DNA from 2 places in the Cryobacterium sp. M25 genome. Region 1 is predicted to be linked to the other one. Evidence: predicted binding sites of a transcription regulator. Region 1 holds the regulator's gene; the other holds the start of a gene.

Region 1 (7,741 bases):
GGCCGACGGGCTGCTCTACACGCTGACGGACACCGTCGGGTTCGTGCGGAACCTGCCCCACCAGCTGGTGGAGGCGTTCCGGTCCACCCTCGAGGAGGTCGCCGACGCCAACGTCATCGTGCACGTCGTCGACGGCTCGCACCCTGACCCGGCGAGCCAGCTTGCCACAGTGCGCGAGGTCATCGCCGAGGTCGGCGCCCGGGAGATCCCGGAGGTCGTCGTCTTCAACAAGAGCGACCTGATCAGCGATGATGACGGGCTCGTGCTGCGCGGACTCTGGCCGAAGGGCATTTTCGTCTCGGCCCGCACCGGCGAGGGCATCCAGGAACTGCTCGCGACCATCTCGGACCTGCTGCCGCGGCCGTCGATCAGGCTCGAGTTGCTCATCCCCTACGAGCGGGGAGACCTGATCGCGGTGCTGCACGATCAGGGCACGGTGCTGTCCACCGAGTACGCCGAGACCGGCACCCGGGTTACGGCTCTGGTGACTGATGAGATCCGGGCGCTGTTCGAGCCGTTCGCCGTGCCGCCGGCCGTCACCGGCTGACCGCCGCCGGCTTCGCTCCGCGTACCTTGGCAGGCCTTCGCCTGCCGATGTCCGCACTCCTCCGGCCTGCCTGAGCCGCTCCGGCGCCAGCTGATGACATATTCGGTCACAGACCTGCTGGGCACCGGGCGTGCTTGTTAGAGTCTTCTCAATCGTTGCCGCCGGTCTCCTGACCGGCGGCATGGAGCGACAGCCGAGCCCGGCACCCGCCCGCGAACGTCCGCCTGGCTTGCCGGGCGGTCCGCGGCCGCCCGGCCCCCGGTGACTGACACTGGCAACTGTCGAATGAGGAGCAATGCCCCACACCTCGGATCCTGCGTGCCGGAAAATCCCGTTCTCATTCGAGTTGTATCCGCCCACCTCGGATGCCGCCACCTCCGTGCTGCACGCCACTATCGAGCGGCTGGCCGCGGCCGGCCCGGAATTCATCTCGGTCACCTACGGTGCGAACGGCTCCTCCCGGCGCTCCTCCCTGGACGTGCTCACCCACATCCTGCGCACCACCACCGTGGACCCGCTGGCCCACCTCACCTGCGTGGGCTCGTCCAACGCGGAAGCGAGCCAGCTGATCCGGGAGTTTCTGGACGCCGGGGTGCGGAGCTTCCTGGCCCTGCGTGGCGACCCGCCGGAAGGCATTCGGGAGGGTGAGGCCTTCCTCGGCGACCTGGGCAGCGCCGCGGAACTGGTGCAGCTGATCCACCGGGTGCAGGCCGAGCGGGTGCCGTACCGCGAGGCCGTGATCCCTGGACTCCCTGCCGCCCGCACGATCAAGCGGGAACGGGAGAAGGTACGCATCGCCGTGGCCGCCTTCCCGAACGGCCACCCGCGCTCCCGGTCGGCCACCCAGGACATCGACGCGCTCCTGGCCAAGCAGGCCGCCGGCGCCAACCTGGCGATCACGCAACTCTTCTTTCACGCCGACCACTACCTCAGCTTCATCCTGCGAGCTCGTGCCGCCGGGGTCGAATTCCCGATCCTGCCCGGGATCATGCCGGTCACGAGCCCGGCCCGCCTGCGCCGCATCCTCGAGTTGTCCGGTGAGGAACTGCCGTCCGAGCTGGCGATCGCGCTCGAGGTGGAGCCGACGAAGGAAGGCCAGCGTGAGATCGGCATCCGTCAGGCCACCGAACTGGCCCGGGAACTCATCGCCGGCGGTGCCCCCGGGCTGCACCTCTACGCCTTCAACCAGCACGAGACCGTGCTCGCCGTGCTCGACGGCTGCGGTCTGCTCACCCCCACCCTGCCTGCTTCCGCACAGCCTGCCCCTCACCCCGTCAAGGAGAACCGATGACCCACTCTTCCGCCTTTTCCGCCTTTCCCGCCGGCACCATCCTGGGCTACCCGCGCATCGGGCCGCGCCGCCAACTGAAGAAGGCCGTCGAAGCGTTCTGGACCGGATCGGTCAGCGCCGACGAGCTCGAGGCGACCGCGGCCGCCCTGCGTCAGAGCACCAGGGAGCGCCTCGTGCTGCTGGGACTCGGCCGGGACGACTCGTCCATCCCGGAATCGTTCTCCTACTACGACCAGATGTTGGATGCCCTGTGCACGGTGGGCGCCGTCCCCGCCCGGTTCGCGCATCTGCGGGGCGCGGACGGCCACCTCGACCTGGCCGGCTACTTCACCCTCGCCCGCGGCGAAGGGGAGAATCCGCCGCTGGAGATGACCAAATGGTTCGACACCAACTACCACTACCTGGTGCCGGAGATCGGCCCCGAGACCGAGTTCACCCTCGCCGGCACCCGCCTGGTGCGCGAGTTCGAGGAGGCGAAGGCGGCCGGATTCCTGACCCGGCCCGTCATCGTCGGCCCGGTCACCTTCCTGCTGCTGAGCAAGCCCAGCGACGAGGCCCCGGCCGGATTCAGTCCGCTTGACCGCCTCGACGACCTTGTGCCGGTCTACGCCGCCCTCCTGCAGCGGCTGCGCGCCGCCGGAGCCGAATGGGTGCAGCTCGACGAGCCTGCCCTGGTCAGCGAGAGCATCGACACCCCGAGAACGGATGCCCTCGCCGGCCTCCGCTTCGCCTACAACACCCTCGGCGCCCTCGCCGAGCGTCCCGCCCTGTTCGTCGCCGCGCCGTACGGCAGCCTCGACGACGCCCTACCCGTTCTTGCCATCACCCCGGTGGAAGCCATTGGGCTTGACCTCGTGCGGGGAAGCGTGCCGGCGGAGACCCCCGGACTGGACACGACCACTCTCGTGGCCGGCATCATTGACGGCCACAATATCTGGCGCGGCGACCTGGCCGCCGCCTTCGACACGGCGGCCGGCCTGGTCCGCCTCTCGCCGCGGATCTCGGTTTCCACCTCAACCTCGCTGCTGCACGTTCCCCACGACGTCGACGATGAATCGGCGCTGGACGACGACCTGAAGAGCTGGCTGGCCTTTGCGGATCAGAAGGTCGCGCAGGTTGCCACACTCGCCCGCGGCCTCAGTCTGGGTCGCCGTGCCATCGAGACCGACCTCTCTGCGGCCTCCGCGGCCCTCGACGCGCGGGGGGTGGCTCCCGGAGTCCACGATGGCGCCGTTCGGGTGCGCGCCGACGCGCTCGCTCCGGGCGACTTCACCCGGGGCGCCTACGCAGACCGAGTGGCAGCCCAGGAGATGGCCCTCGGGCTGCCGTTCCTGCCGACGACCACGATCGGATCCTTCCCGCAGACCGGGGACATCCGTCGGGCCAGGGCGCAGCTGGTACTTGGGGTGCTGAGCACCGCGGAATACCGGGACCTGATGCGCGCCGAAATCCGTCGGGTCGTCGCGTTGCAGGAAGACATCGGCCTCGACGTGATCGTGCACGGGGAGCCGGAACGCAACGACATGGTGCAGTACTTCGCCGAGAACCTGGACGGCTTCGCGGTCACCGAGAACGGCTGGGTGCAGTCCTACGGCAGCCGGTGCGTGCGCCCGTCGATCCTCTGGGGTGACGTGTCCCGACCGCGGCCCATCACGGTCGAGTGGTCGGCGTTCACGCAGGGGCTGACGCCCAAGCCCGTCAAGGGGATGCTCACCGGTCCGGTCACGATCCTCGCGTGGTCGTTCGTGCGCGACGACCAGCCGCTGGGCGAGACGGCCAGGCAGGTGGCCCTGGCCCTCCGGGACGAGATCGCCGACCTGGAGACGGCCGGCATTCAGATCGTCCAGGTCGACGAGCCCGCGCTGCGGGAGTTGCTGCCATTGAAGCAGAAGGACCAGGCGGAATACCTCGACTGGTCGGTGGGGTCCTTCCGCCTGGCGACGGCCGGTGCGGCCGTGGCCACCCAGATCCACACCCACCTCTGCTACTCGGAGTTCGGGGTGGTCATCGACGCGATCCGCAACCTGGACGCCGATGTGACCAGCATCGAGGCGGCACGCTCTCGCATGGAGGTGGTGGGCGATATCCGGTCCCAGGGCTTCGACCACGGTATCGGCCCGGGAGTGTGGGACATCCACTCGCCGCGTGTGCCGAGCGTATCCGAACTCACCGACCTGCTCGAGCGCGCCGCGGCAGCCATCCCGGCCACCCGGCTCTGGGTGAACCCCGACTGCGGCCTCAAAACCCGCGGCTACGCCGAAACCGTCCAGTCCCTGCACAACATGCTCGCCGCCACCCGCATCCTCCGCGCCCGCCTGACCTCCTCCGTCTCCGCCTGACCCCGCCTCCACCCACACAAAAGCCGGGCACGACACCAAAAACAGTGTTCGTGCCCGGCCCACAAGACCCGGATCACAAGACCCGACCGAAATAACCATGGTGACTCAACGCACGCGCGTCTCCACGACGCTGGTCGAAACCGTCGAGACCAAGAGTCGGACTGAAGTGCTGAAGTGCTGAAGTGCTGAAGTGCTGATGTGCTGTAGTGCTGATGCCCTAAACCGACCGCAGCACTGCCACAACCTTCCCCAGAATCTCGGCGTGATCGCCGACGATGGGTTCGAAGTTGGTGTTGCGGGGCAGTAGCCAGGTGTGCCCGTCGCGCTGGCGGAAGACCTTGACGGTTGCCTCGTTGTCGAGCATGGCTGCAACGATTTCACCGTTTTCGGCGGTCTTCTGCTGCCGCACGACGACCCAGTCGCCGTCCATTATGGCGGCGTCGATCATCGATTCGCCCGACACCTTGAGCATGAACAGGTCGCCCTTGCCCACCAGCTGGCGGGGTAGCGGGAAGATCTCGTCGATCTGCTGTTCGGCGGTGATCGGGATGCCGGCGGCGATTCGACCGACGAGCGGAACCATGGCGGCGTCGCCGACCTGCACTCCGGTGTGGAAACTCTCCGAGGCTCCGGCCGTCGTGTCTTCGGGCGACTGCGGAATCTCGATGAGCACCTCCAGTGCTCGGGGACGGTTCGGGTCTCGGCGGAGGTAACCGCTCAGTTCCAGCTGGTTGAGCTGGTGGGTGACGCTCGACAGTGACGACAGGCCGACGGCGTCGCCGATCTCGCGCATGCTCGGCGGATAGCCGCGTTGGCTGACCGAGCGCTGGATGACGTCGAGGATGGCGAGCTGCTTCTCGCTGAGGCTCTTGCGCCGTCTGGTGCCGCCCTTGTCGCGGGGACCGCTGGTGTTCTGTGCCACGTTCGTCGCTCCTCGTTTTGATTGATGCGCTGGCGGCAAACAGCGAATGCCGCCGATTCACGCGAATGTCGGGGGTGCCTGATTGAGTGTCAATCAACAATCGAAACTGTATCCGCGTTGAGCCCATTAAACAAACATGTATTCGAGTGGGTCGGAGTAAATATTTCAGAAACTACCGAATAAAGCTTGATTGTTCGAATAATCGAATATACATTCGGAACATAAGTTCGCATCCGGCTCTCCCGGCCGAGAGTCGGATGCGTCTTCTCACAGGAGGTATGACATGAGCACTGCACTTGAACGAGGCGCCCCCATCGCGACCGGACGCACCCGGCTCCGACTCACCCGGCGCGGTCGCGTCGTTTTCACGTCCCTGGCTGCCTTGCCGCTCGTAGCCGTGGCCCTGGCCGTCGCCCTCAACGGAGGCATCGCCGCCGCCGAGAACTCAACCGTCGCTCGCGTGGCCACGGCCTTCGACTACGTCACTATCAAGTCGGGGCAGTCGCTCTGGCAACTTGCCGAGACAATCGCGCCCACGTCCGATCCGCGCGAGGTGATCGCCGAGATTGTGAGCCTCAACCAGCTGCCGTCCGACAGCGTGCAGCCCGGTCAGCGGCTGGCGCTTCCGAACGACCTGTGAACTACCCGCGGCGAGCCCCCGCCGGTCTCACCCCGGTAACATGGGGGGAGTGACCAGTCTCAACGATCTGCCCCTTCGCGATAATCTGCGCGGACTCACTCCCTATGGGGCGCCGCAGTTGCACGTGCCGGTGGCTCTCAACGTGAACGAGAACACCCACGGCATCCCGGCTGAGGTGGCGCAGGACATCGTGGCGGCATTGGCTCTGGCGGTCACGACCGTGAACCGATACCCCGATCGGGAGTTCACCGAGCTGCGGGATTCCCTCGCCCGTTATCTTGGTCACGGCCTCACCCGAAAGAACATTTGGGCCGCCAACGGTTCCAACGAGGTTCTTCAGCAGGTGCTGCAGGCCTTCGGCGGCCCGGGTCGGTCCGTGCTCGGCTTCGCGCCGACCTACTCCATGTACCCTCTGCTCGCCTCCGGCACCGGCACCCGCTGGATCGCGGGTGGTCGTGACGCAAAGTTCGAACTCTCACCGGCCACGGCGCTCGAGTGGGTCGACCGGGTTGCCCCTGACGTCGTCTTCCTCTGCTCGCCGAACAACCCCACCGGCACGCCCCTGTCCCTGGAAACGATCGAGGCCGTCTACGATGCGAGCGACGGCATCGTCGTCGTCGACGAGGCGTACGCCGAGTTCGGGACGGATGACGCGCCAACCGCCCTGAGCCTGCTTCCCGGCCGGGAGCGCCTGCTGGTGTCCCGCACCATGAGCAAGGCGTTCGCCTTCGCCGGTGTGCGCGTCGGCTATCTGGCCGCCGATCCCGCTGTGACGGATGCCCTCCGCTTGGTTCGTCTGCCCTACCACCTGTCCGCGCTCACCCAGGCTGCCGCGGTCGCCGCGCTCGTCCACACGCCCGCGATGCTTGCCATGGTCGACGACATCCGCGGGCAGCGGGACCGCATCGTGAGCGAACTGGCCCGGCTTGGCTACACTCCGCTGCGCAGTGCGAGCAACTTCGTGCTGTTCGGCGGCGTTGAGGACCCTCGGGCCACCTTCGAGGCGCTGCTGGCGGAAGGCATCCTTGTGCGCGACGTCGGCATCCCGGGCCACCTGCGGGTCAGCGCCGGCACCGAGGCCGAGACCACGGCGTTCCTCGACGCCCTCGAGGCGCTTGGGCGGTCGTGAACGGCTCGGGCCAATAAACTAGCCGTATGAGCTTCTCTTTCGCGACCACCTCGCCCCGTTTCGCCCACCTGCAGCGCGAGACCAGCGAGTCGAGCATCGACCTGTCGCTCAATCTCGACGGCACCGGTGAGTCGGACATCCAGACGTCGGTCCCGTTCTTCGATCACCTGCTCACGGCCTTCGCGAAACACTCGTTGACCGACCTCACCGTGCGCGCCCGCGGCGACATCGAGATCGATGTGCACCACACGGTCGAGGACGTCGGCATCCTGCTCGGCCAGGCGATCAAGCAGGCTCTCGGGGACAAATCCGGCATCTCCCGCTACGGTGACGCCGTCGTGCCGCTCGACGAGGCCCTCGTACAGGCCGTCGTCGACATTTCCGGGCGCCCCTACCTCGTGCACCAGGGCGAGCCGGCCGGTTTCGAGTTCCACCTGATCGGCGGCCACTTCACCGGCTCCATGGTGCGCCACGTGTTTGAGGCTATCGCCTTCAACGGCGGCCTCACGGTGCACGTCACCGTGCAGGGCGGCCGCGACCCGCACCACATCGCCGAAGCCGAATTCAAGGCGTTCGCCCGCGCGTTCCGCCAGGCGAAGGCGCTCGACCCGCTGGTGTCCGGCGTCCCCTCGACCAAGGGTGCGCTGTGACCAGCGTCGTTGTCCTCGACTACGGCACCGGAAACGTGCACTCCGCCGTCAAGGCACTCGAACTCGCCGGGGCCGAGGTGACGCTGACCAGCGACCGCCGTCAGGCGCTTGAGGCCGACGGGCTCGTCGTGCCCGGCGTGGGCGCGTTCAGCGCCGTCATGCAGGCTCTGAAGGCGGTGCACGGCGACGAGATCATCGACCGCCGGATCGCGGGCGGACGCCC
Region 2 (7,741 bases), on a different contig from region 1:
GGTCCCTGACGAATTCGACGGAGATTTTGCCGATTTGGAGCGGAAACGGATGTCTCGGGCCGGGTTTGAGCAAAATCTCCGTCGAATTGGTTCGGGGTTGGGGCCGAGCCCGGGCGGCAGGGGCGGCAGGGGCGGCGCTACGCTGGCCGATCATGGGGACCTTCACCTTCGAGATCGACGAACTCGCCATCCCCGCCGCGCCGCAGGCTCCCGGCTGGGCCGATTTCGAGGCGGCAAACGGGGTGCGCAACACGGTCGAGGCCGAGGCGTATGGCACCACCGACCTGGAGCTGACCGCCGAAGAGCTCCTGCCGGGCTGGCTCATGCAGGCGTGGGAGCCCAAACGCCTCTTCGTGGCCCGGTCCAAGGGACGCCTTGTCGGGCGCGGTCACTACGAGACCCTTCCGGAGGATTCTGCCGAGCACGCGTGGTTGGCCGTGGAAGTGCTTCCCGAGTACCGACGGCGAGGCATCGGCTCAGCCCTCACTGCCCCGCTCGAAGCGATCGCGCAGTCCTTGGACCGTAGCGTTCAGATCGTCTACGCACCATCACCGACAGCGCCGGGTGAGCGCATTCACTCCTCCACCGGGTTCGGTTCGGTTCCGCTCGGCAACCCCGAGGTTCGGTTCCTTCAGGGCCGCGGCTACCTCCTCGAGCAGGTCGTGCGCGCCAGCCGGCTTACCCTGCCGGTGGATCCCACGCAGCTACGCCGACTGCGCGACGCCGCCGCCGCGCACGCGGGTCCGGACTATGCAGTGCTGCAGTGGGTCGATCGCACCCCGCCGGAATGGTTGCCCGATCTGGCGGTGCTCTACACGCGCATGAGCACGGATGCCCCGAGCGCCGGCCTTGCCGAACCGGAGCAGCTCTGGACGCCCGAGCGCGTCATGCAGGAGGAGCAGAAGGCTGCCGCCGGCAGGCGCACGGCGCTGACCTCGGCGGTGCTGCATGGCCCGAGCGGCTACCTCGTGGGATTCACCGAACTGGAGGTGCCGGCGGAGTCCCGCCGCGCGGTCAGCCAGGAGGACACTCTGGTGCTGCGCGAGCACCGCGGCCGCCGGTTGGGGATGCTGCTGAAGGTGGCGAACCTCGAGCTGCTCGCGGCGGAGCGCCCCGGGCATCCGTCGGTGTTGACCTATAACGCTGAGGAGAACCGGCACATGCTCACGGTCAACGAGGCCATCGGCTTCGTGCCGCTCGGTTACGAGGGAGCCTGGCGCCGCGACGCCCTCTAACCCGGCCCTCCGGCCCTCAAGCCTGCCGAGCCCTGAATCCCCGAGCCCTGAGTCCCAGAGCCAAAGACCCAGATCCCAAGACCCGACAACCAAAAGCCCAAAGCCAAAGAACAAAAGACCGAAAAGCCAGCAAAGAGGGCAGTGCCGGTTATGCAGCAACAGGTGGTGCGGGTGGCAGAGCGTACCCCGTCGGCGAGGTCCGTGTAGCCGTTGTCTTTCAACCACTCAGTGATGTGGTGTGCTTCAGTCCAGGCGGGTGATCTGTCGCAGTCCACCCACCGGCATCCGCCGTCGCGCACTCCCATGGCGGCGCGCTGTGCCTCGGTGAAGAGTCGTTCGTCACCGCCGACGTCGATGATCTGCCCGGTGTCGTCGAACTGGAGGCTTCGGGTTCCGGTGTCGCAGTGGAGCCGGTCGATCGTTTCCTGCGAGATCGGCTCGGGGTTGCCTTCGATCTGCCCGTGGCCGCGGACTTCAGGGCTCCCGGCTGGCGCGGTTTGACGGCCTTTTCGGTCACGATGACCCGCACCGAAGGGCGGTGACCGCCGAACACCCGGCCCTGATCGGCCTCGCCGGCGATCTTCAGCAGCTGCACGAGGGCATCGGCGGCGATCTGGTCCGTGGTGCGGGGGTCGTCCTGCATGCGTGTGGCCCACGCGGCTTTCGCCTTGTCGACGAAGCGCACCCCGCCGCGGCGAGGGCTGGTGATCGAGTCGAAGACGGAGAGCACGAACTCGCCGTCTTCGGTCGCGAAGAGGCCATCCAGACGCACCTTGCCGTTGCCGAGCCGGTAGACCTTCAGGAACCGGTCGTCGTGGGCCTGCTTCTCCCGGGCGGCAATGCCGGCCTCGTCGAGGCGGTCGCGCATGCGCCGCGCGAGTCTGAAGACCTGGTCAGTGTTCAGCGTCGACGCCTCGACAAGAAGCAGGGTCAGGGCTTCGGTGAGCTTGTCGGCGGTGACCGCCGCGTCGATCTGGCCGAGACCAAAACGGATCGACTCGGCCGCGTCGACGGAGAGAGCGCCACTGGTGACCGCGCGGGCGATCGGCGCCTGCCAGGGTACCTTCGCAACGAACTCCGCAACCTCGGCGGCATCAGCGTCCGGCGACTCCACGGCCGCCTCGACGCGCGCCTGCGCCGCCTCGGCATCGGCCATCATCGTGCCGACCGCGACCAGTTTGAACGCGTCGGTCTTGGTCGAGCCCGTCACCTTTTGGATCAGCGCCTCGGGCGAGAGGAATCCCTGCTGCGCGGCCAGACCTGAATGGCCGAGTTCGGGCCGGGAACGCCGGGCGATGGTCGCCGCCATCCACGCGGATCGGGTGTCGAAGAGGCGGCGGGCGGCCGCGATCTGCTTCTGACCGGCCAGCACCGCGGCGTCGGCGAGGTGCTCATAGTCGGCGCAGGACGAGCCCAGGCGGGCGTCGGCATCCGTTGCCGCTCTGAGGTCATCTGCGGTGGTTGTCATGGTCCGAGGTTAGCGAAGATGGTAATTAAAGTCGAGAGTTATTCACTTGATATTCGAAAGACTTTCGTATTTTTGTTCGACAGGCAGGCTTCTCGCGGGCAGCGAGCCTCAGCGCAGCCGTTGGCATCGCGGGCAGAGGTGTGAACTGCGGTTCATGAACTGCTGCCGCACGAGCAGTGTGCCGCAGCGGGGGCACGGTAGACCCTGCCGGCCGTACGTGTTGAGGCGGTGCGAAAAATACCCGGACTGACCATTCACGTTCACGTATTGCGCATCGAAACTGGTGCCGCCCTCGGCCAGGGCCCGGTTCAGGATGCTGCGGACCGCGCCGAGCAGCGCCCGCCCCTTCGCGGGCGACAGGGAGTCTGCCGGCTGCTCGTAGTGCACCCGGGCCTCGAAAAGGGCCTCGTCGGCGTAGATGTTCCCGATGCCGCTGATCAGGGTCTGGTCGAGCAGGGCGCGCTTGATCCCGGTCTTCTTGCGGGCCAGGGCAGCCAGGAAGAGCGGCGCCGAGAAGCCCGGATCCAGCGGGTCGCGCGCGATGTGCGCCACCTGCGACGGGATCAGCCCCGACCAGCCCAGGCCTGAACCGGCCAGTCCGTCCGCCCCGGTCGCGCCGCCTGCGAGCCCGGAGTACCCGGCCGTCAGCCCGTCGCGGGTGGGCTGCATCGAGTCCACGGCCATACTGCCGAAGATGCGCTGGTCGACGAAGTTGACCCACAGCTCGCCGTGTTCCGGGTGCTCGATCTGCAAACGGATGCGCAGGTGCCGGTCCGTGTCCGATCCGGGGCTGCGCAGCAGCACCTGACCACTCATTCCGAGGTGCACGACCAGGGCGCGCCCGGAATCCAGCGGCAGCCAGAGGAACTTACCCCGGCGGACGGCGGCGAGCACGCCCCGCCTCTGCAACAGGTCGGCAAAATACCCGCTCGCGGAGTCATGGCGACGCAGGGATCGTGGCTCGAAGACCTCGACACCGGCGATCACGGCGCCGGTTACGGCCGGCGCCAGGCCGGCGCGAACGACCTCCACTTCAGGAAGTTCGGGCATGCGAGCCTTTCAGCGTCACGGCCTGACAGCAGCTCAGGGAGTGCTGAGGCGCGTCCAGGCGTCGAGCGCGGCGGCCATCTCGGCGTGCTTCTTGCTCGTGCCCCCGCCGACCGCACTGACGTCACCCACAGTGACGGTGGCGATGAAGATCTTGGAGTGATCGGGTCCGCTTTCCGCGATGGAATACACGGGAACCCCGGTTCCCAGGCGAGCCGCGGCTTCCTGCAGGCTCGTCTTGGGGTCCATGGACACTCCGAAGTGCCCTGGGTCACGGAGGAGCGGCTCGATCAGGCGCAGCACGAGCGCCGTCGCCGTCTCTCCGCCGGAGTCGAGGTAGACCGCTCCGATGAGCGCCTCGACGGTGTCGGCAAGGATCGACGACTTGTCGCGCCCATTGGTGAGGATCTCGCCGCGGCCGAGGCGCACGTACGCACCCAATCCGATGCCGCGCGCGATGCCCGCCAGGGCAACGCTCGACACCAGGCTGGCCCGGCGCTTGGCAAGGTCACCCTCGTCGAGCTGCGTGTACTCCCGATAGAGCATGACCGTCACGGCCTGCCCCAGAATCGAGTCACCGAGAAATTCGAGGCGCTCATTGTTGGGTATGCCGCCGTGCTCGTACGCGTACGAGCGGTGGGTGAGAGAGAGCTCAAGCAAGGCCGGGTCGATCTGCACGCCGAGAGTCGCCAGCAAGGACGAGACCTCGGGATCGACGCTCACGAGTGCCGACTCAGCGAGTGCCCGCCAGGCAGATGCCGACCGAAAACACTGATGCCGCGACTCAACGGATCGGGACCCTGAATCGGGACTCCCGGCATCCGTCGGCGCGGCATCAGACGTTCGAGCACAACGAGACTAAACGTCGGCGACCTTGCGGCCCTTGTATTCCATGAACAGCGCCGTGCCGGCGGCGTCGGTGACGACCTTGGCGCGGTGCGGCAGGCTGTAGACAACTTTGCCGTTTTCCATGGTCTTGACCAGGGTGGGAGCTTCGGCCTTCCAACAGGAACGACGTGAACGGGTGTTGGAGCGTGATTGCTTGCGCTTCGGGACTGCCATGACTACTTCTCTTCTCTATCCGTTTCAGCCTGGATGTCTTCATCCGTGCCGCTGCTTTCGGAAGCTTGGAATTCCATGAGCGCGGCCCACCGGGGATCGCGCTTTTCTTCGGGTAGGAACTCAGGGGCCTCGGTAAGCCGTTCACCGGTCTCGGGGTCGAGACCTGGGCAATCCGGCCGGCAAACCGGCTGGAACGGCAGTGACAACACCACCGCATCCCTGATCAGAGGTTCAAGATCCACGTGGTCATCTTGAACTTCACTTTCATAAGCTTCGTCTAGAGAGTACGCGAAAAGCTCGTGAAACTCGACTTGGACCGGCAATTCGACGTCGATGAGGCATCTGCCGCACTCTCCGGCGGCGATTCCGGACACCTGGGCCGACACGAGGATGCCCTCGTGCAGGGTTTCGAGGCGCAGGTTCGCGATCACGGTAGAGCCGGCCTTCACGGCGACCAGGCTCTCGCCGAGGTCTCCCGGCACGACGATTTCGAGGTGCCGTTCGTGCATGGTGCCCGGGCGGTTGATCAGGTCGCGCACATCGACCTTGTACGGGGTCTTCTTGAATCTACTCACGAGGGGAGATTCTACGCGTTCGCGGCTGGGCGTCCGATTCGTCGCTCGCCGGGGCGCCAGAGCGATGCCGGCAGCAGCGTCGCCCGCACCCGCAGGCGCCGGCCCGACACCGAATGGATGCCGCGGAGCACCACGTCGAGGTCGGCCACGCGTTCCGCCGCCCGCGCGGACTGCGCGTCGTCACCCGGTCGCCCGTAGTGGCTGCGCTCCGCTCCCACGAGGAGCCGATCGAGGGCCTCGGCCGCGGCTCCCCCGCCCGGACCGGCGCCCTCCGTAACGCTCTCGGTGCCGCCTACCGAGCCGATGAGAACCCGTAGCCGGGCGGCGAGCTCGCGCGGCGTCTCGGTCTCCCGCACGAAGACGCCATGGTCCACCGCCGTGTCGCTGACCTCACGCCACGCCTCCACGGCCCCGCTCTGCCCCGACAGGAGGCCCCGGCGCCGCAGCATCCGCCGGGTCACCCGGATGAGGGCCGGCAGAAGGAGCAGCGCGAACGTCCCGAGGACGAGCAGGCCGAGACGGATGATGCCGCCGCGCGAGTCCGCGGGCGAAGAAGCGTCGGCCTGGGCGTCAGCGGCGTTCTGGCCACCGAGGTCCTCGGGGCGCGGCGCGTCCGACGGGCCGGCCTGGCCGGAATCAGTCAGCGGCACGGTGACGGCATCGTCCTGCGTGTACGCAGGCACGGCGCCGCGGCCGGGCGTGGGCTCGAAGGGCACCCAGCCGACGCCCTCGAAGTAGACCTCCGTCCACGCGTGAAGGTCGTGGGTGTCGACGCTGTACCGGCCGACCCCGGCGACGGAACCCGACGCGGACAGCGACCCGGGCTGGTAGCCGATCGCGATCCGGGACGGGATGCCGATCGAGCGGGCCATCGCCGCCATCGCCGAGGAGAAGTGCACGCAGTACCCGGTCTTCACCTCGAGGAAGGTGCTGACGACGTCAATGCCGCCACCGTCATAGCCGGCCTCGACGGGAGCCTCGGTGTCGTAAGCGAAGTCGCTGCCGCGCAGGTAGTCCTGCAGGGCCCGCGCGGCCTCGTACGCGCTCGTGGTGCCGGCGGTGACCTCACGCGCGGTGTCGCCGATCAGGGCCGGAGTCTCGGCTGGCAGCCTCAGGCTGCGCCGGATCTCCGCCGGATAGGCACCCTCGGCTTCCCGCAACTGCTCCGCCGTCGGCTCCAGCGTGAGCGCGGTGACGGTGTATTCCTGGCCGCGGGTCGTGTCGCCGGGGCTCGTGATGGACCCGGTCGCCTCGTTCCAGTACCAGGCGCCGAGCAGGCCGGTCACCGAGCGGGGCGGCGCAGGGGTCGGCAGCCACCGGGCGGCCAGGTTGTCGATGCCGATGGTCGTGATCGTCTCGCTCGTCTTGATATCGGGTGAGAACCCTGGCGGCAGGTCGATGTCGTCGACGGCGTTCGCGCGGCTCCCGGGCGCCTCCCCGGCGGTCCAGTTGCGGCCCGAGAATTCATCGAGTGTCAGCAGTCGAAGGTAGGGCGGCCGAGTCGCCGTGGTGCGGAAGTGCAGCACCGGTTCGGCGTCCGGCCGGCGCAGGTCCTGACCGAGGTTGATCATGGGGCTGACACCGTTGGCGAACAGCAGGCTGCTGCCCGGGCGCGCGCGCGTGAGGCTGCCCCCAGGCAAGACGGGCGTGGCGACGCTGACCACGATTGCCGCCACTATCGCGACGCTGCCCACGACGACCGCTCCCTTAAAAGAGCCGGGCACGTGGCGCCGCTCGGGCGCGACCGTGCCGGGCCCCGCTGCGGCCGGCGGGCCGGGCAGGCTGCCGGCTCGGCGCATCCGGATCTCGACATGGAGGAGCAGGAGGTAGGTGGCGGCCGTGAGCACGAGGGCCTCCAGGTTGGCCTCGTGGCCGAGGGCAAGCCCCGGCACGAGCAGCGGCACCAGCACGGGCAGTCCGGCGAGCGCGGGCACGCGCAGGATGACCGCGAGCGTGTCGATCAGGATCGCGATCACGCCGGCGCCGGCGCTGAGCAGGAACAGGATGCCGGCGGTCGCCTCGGCCGGCGTCGATTGCTGCTCGATGGAGACCGCCCCGGAGAGCGCCAGATCGCGGAACCGGTCGATCGTCTCCCCGGTCGGGATCAGCCAGAGCCAGCCGCTTCCGGCGCCGAAGAGCAGCGTCAGGACCGCCACAAGAACCCCTAATCCAGCGAGCGACCCGAGGAAGACGGGCAGCCCGGCGCGGCGGAACCCGGCGGAACCGAGCAGGACGCCGGCGGCCGTGAACGTCATCAGCCACCACCAGCCCGTGTCCTCGAGCAGCGGCCCGAGGCCGGCGTCGGCCACGACCAACAGCAATAGGAGTGCGAACGCGAGGGGCCACTCCGCCCG

The links. Region 1 encodes LexA, which represses DNA repair genes until DNA is damaged. Its sites were predicted from a motif close to TCGAACANNTGTTCGA; they were not measured.
Region 2: the regulator LexA is predicted to act here: its motif matches at 2,768-2,783, upstream of CXY81_RS13610 (DUF222 domain-containing protein).

What each region holds. Positions count from the first base shown of each region.
Region 1 covers NZ_PJJU01000058.1:26,709-34,449, reverse strand. The annotation lists gene hflX (GTPase HflX) at 1-547, shown strand, start outside; gene CXY81_RS14515 (methylenetetrahydrofolate reductase) at 843-1,838, shown strand; gene metE (5-methyltetrahydropteroyltriglutamate--homocysteine S-methyltransferase) at 1,835-4,177, shown strand; gene lexA (transcriptional repressor LexA) at 4,395-5,099, opposite strand; gene CXY81_RS14500 (LysM peptidoglycan-binding domain-containing protein) at 5,383-5,739, shown strand; gene CXY81_RS14495 (histidinol-phosphate transaminase) at 5,789-6,868, shown strand; gene hisB (imidazoleglycerol-phosphate dehydratase HisB) at 6,895-7,518, shown strand; gene hisH (imidazole glycerol phosphate synthase subunit HisH) at 7,515-7,741, shown strand, end outside.
Region 2 covers NZ_PJJU01000057.1:109,365-117,105, reverse strand. The annotation lists gene CXY81_RS13615 (GNAT family N-acetyltransferase) at 153-1,235, shown strand; gene CXY81_RS13610 (DUF222 domain-containing protein) at 1,453-2,703, opposite strand; gene CXY81_RS13605 (Fpg/Nei family DNA glycosylase) at 2,812-3,753, opposite strand; gene rnc (ribonuclease III) at 3,787-4,473, opposite strand; gene rpmF (50S ribosomal protein L32) at 4,609-4,812, opposite strand; gene CXY81_RS13590 (DUF177 domain-containing protein) at 4,815-5,321, opposite strand; gene CXY81_RS13585 (DUF3488 and transglutaminase-like domain-containing protein) at 5,399-7,741, opposite strand, start outside.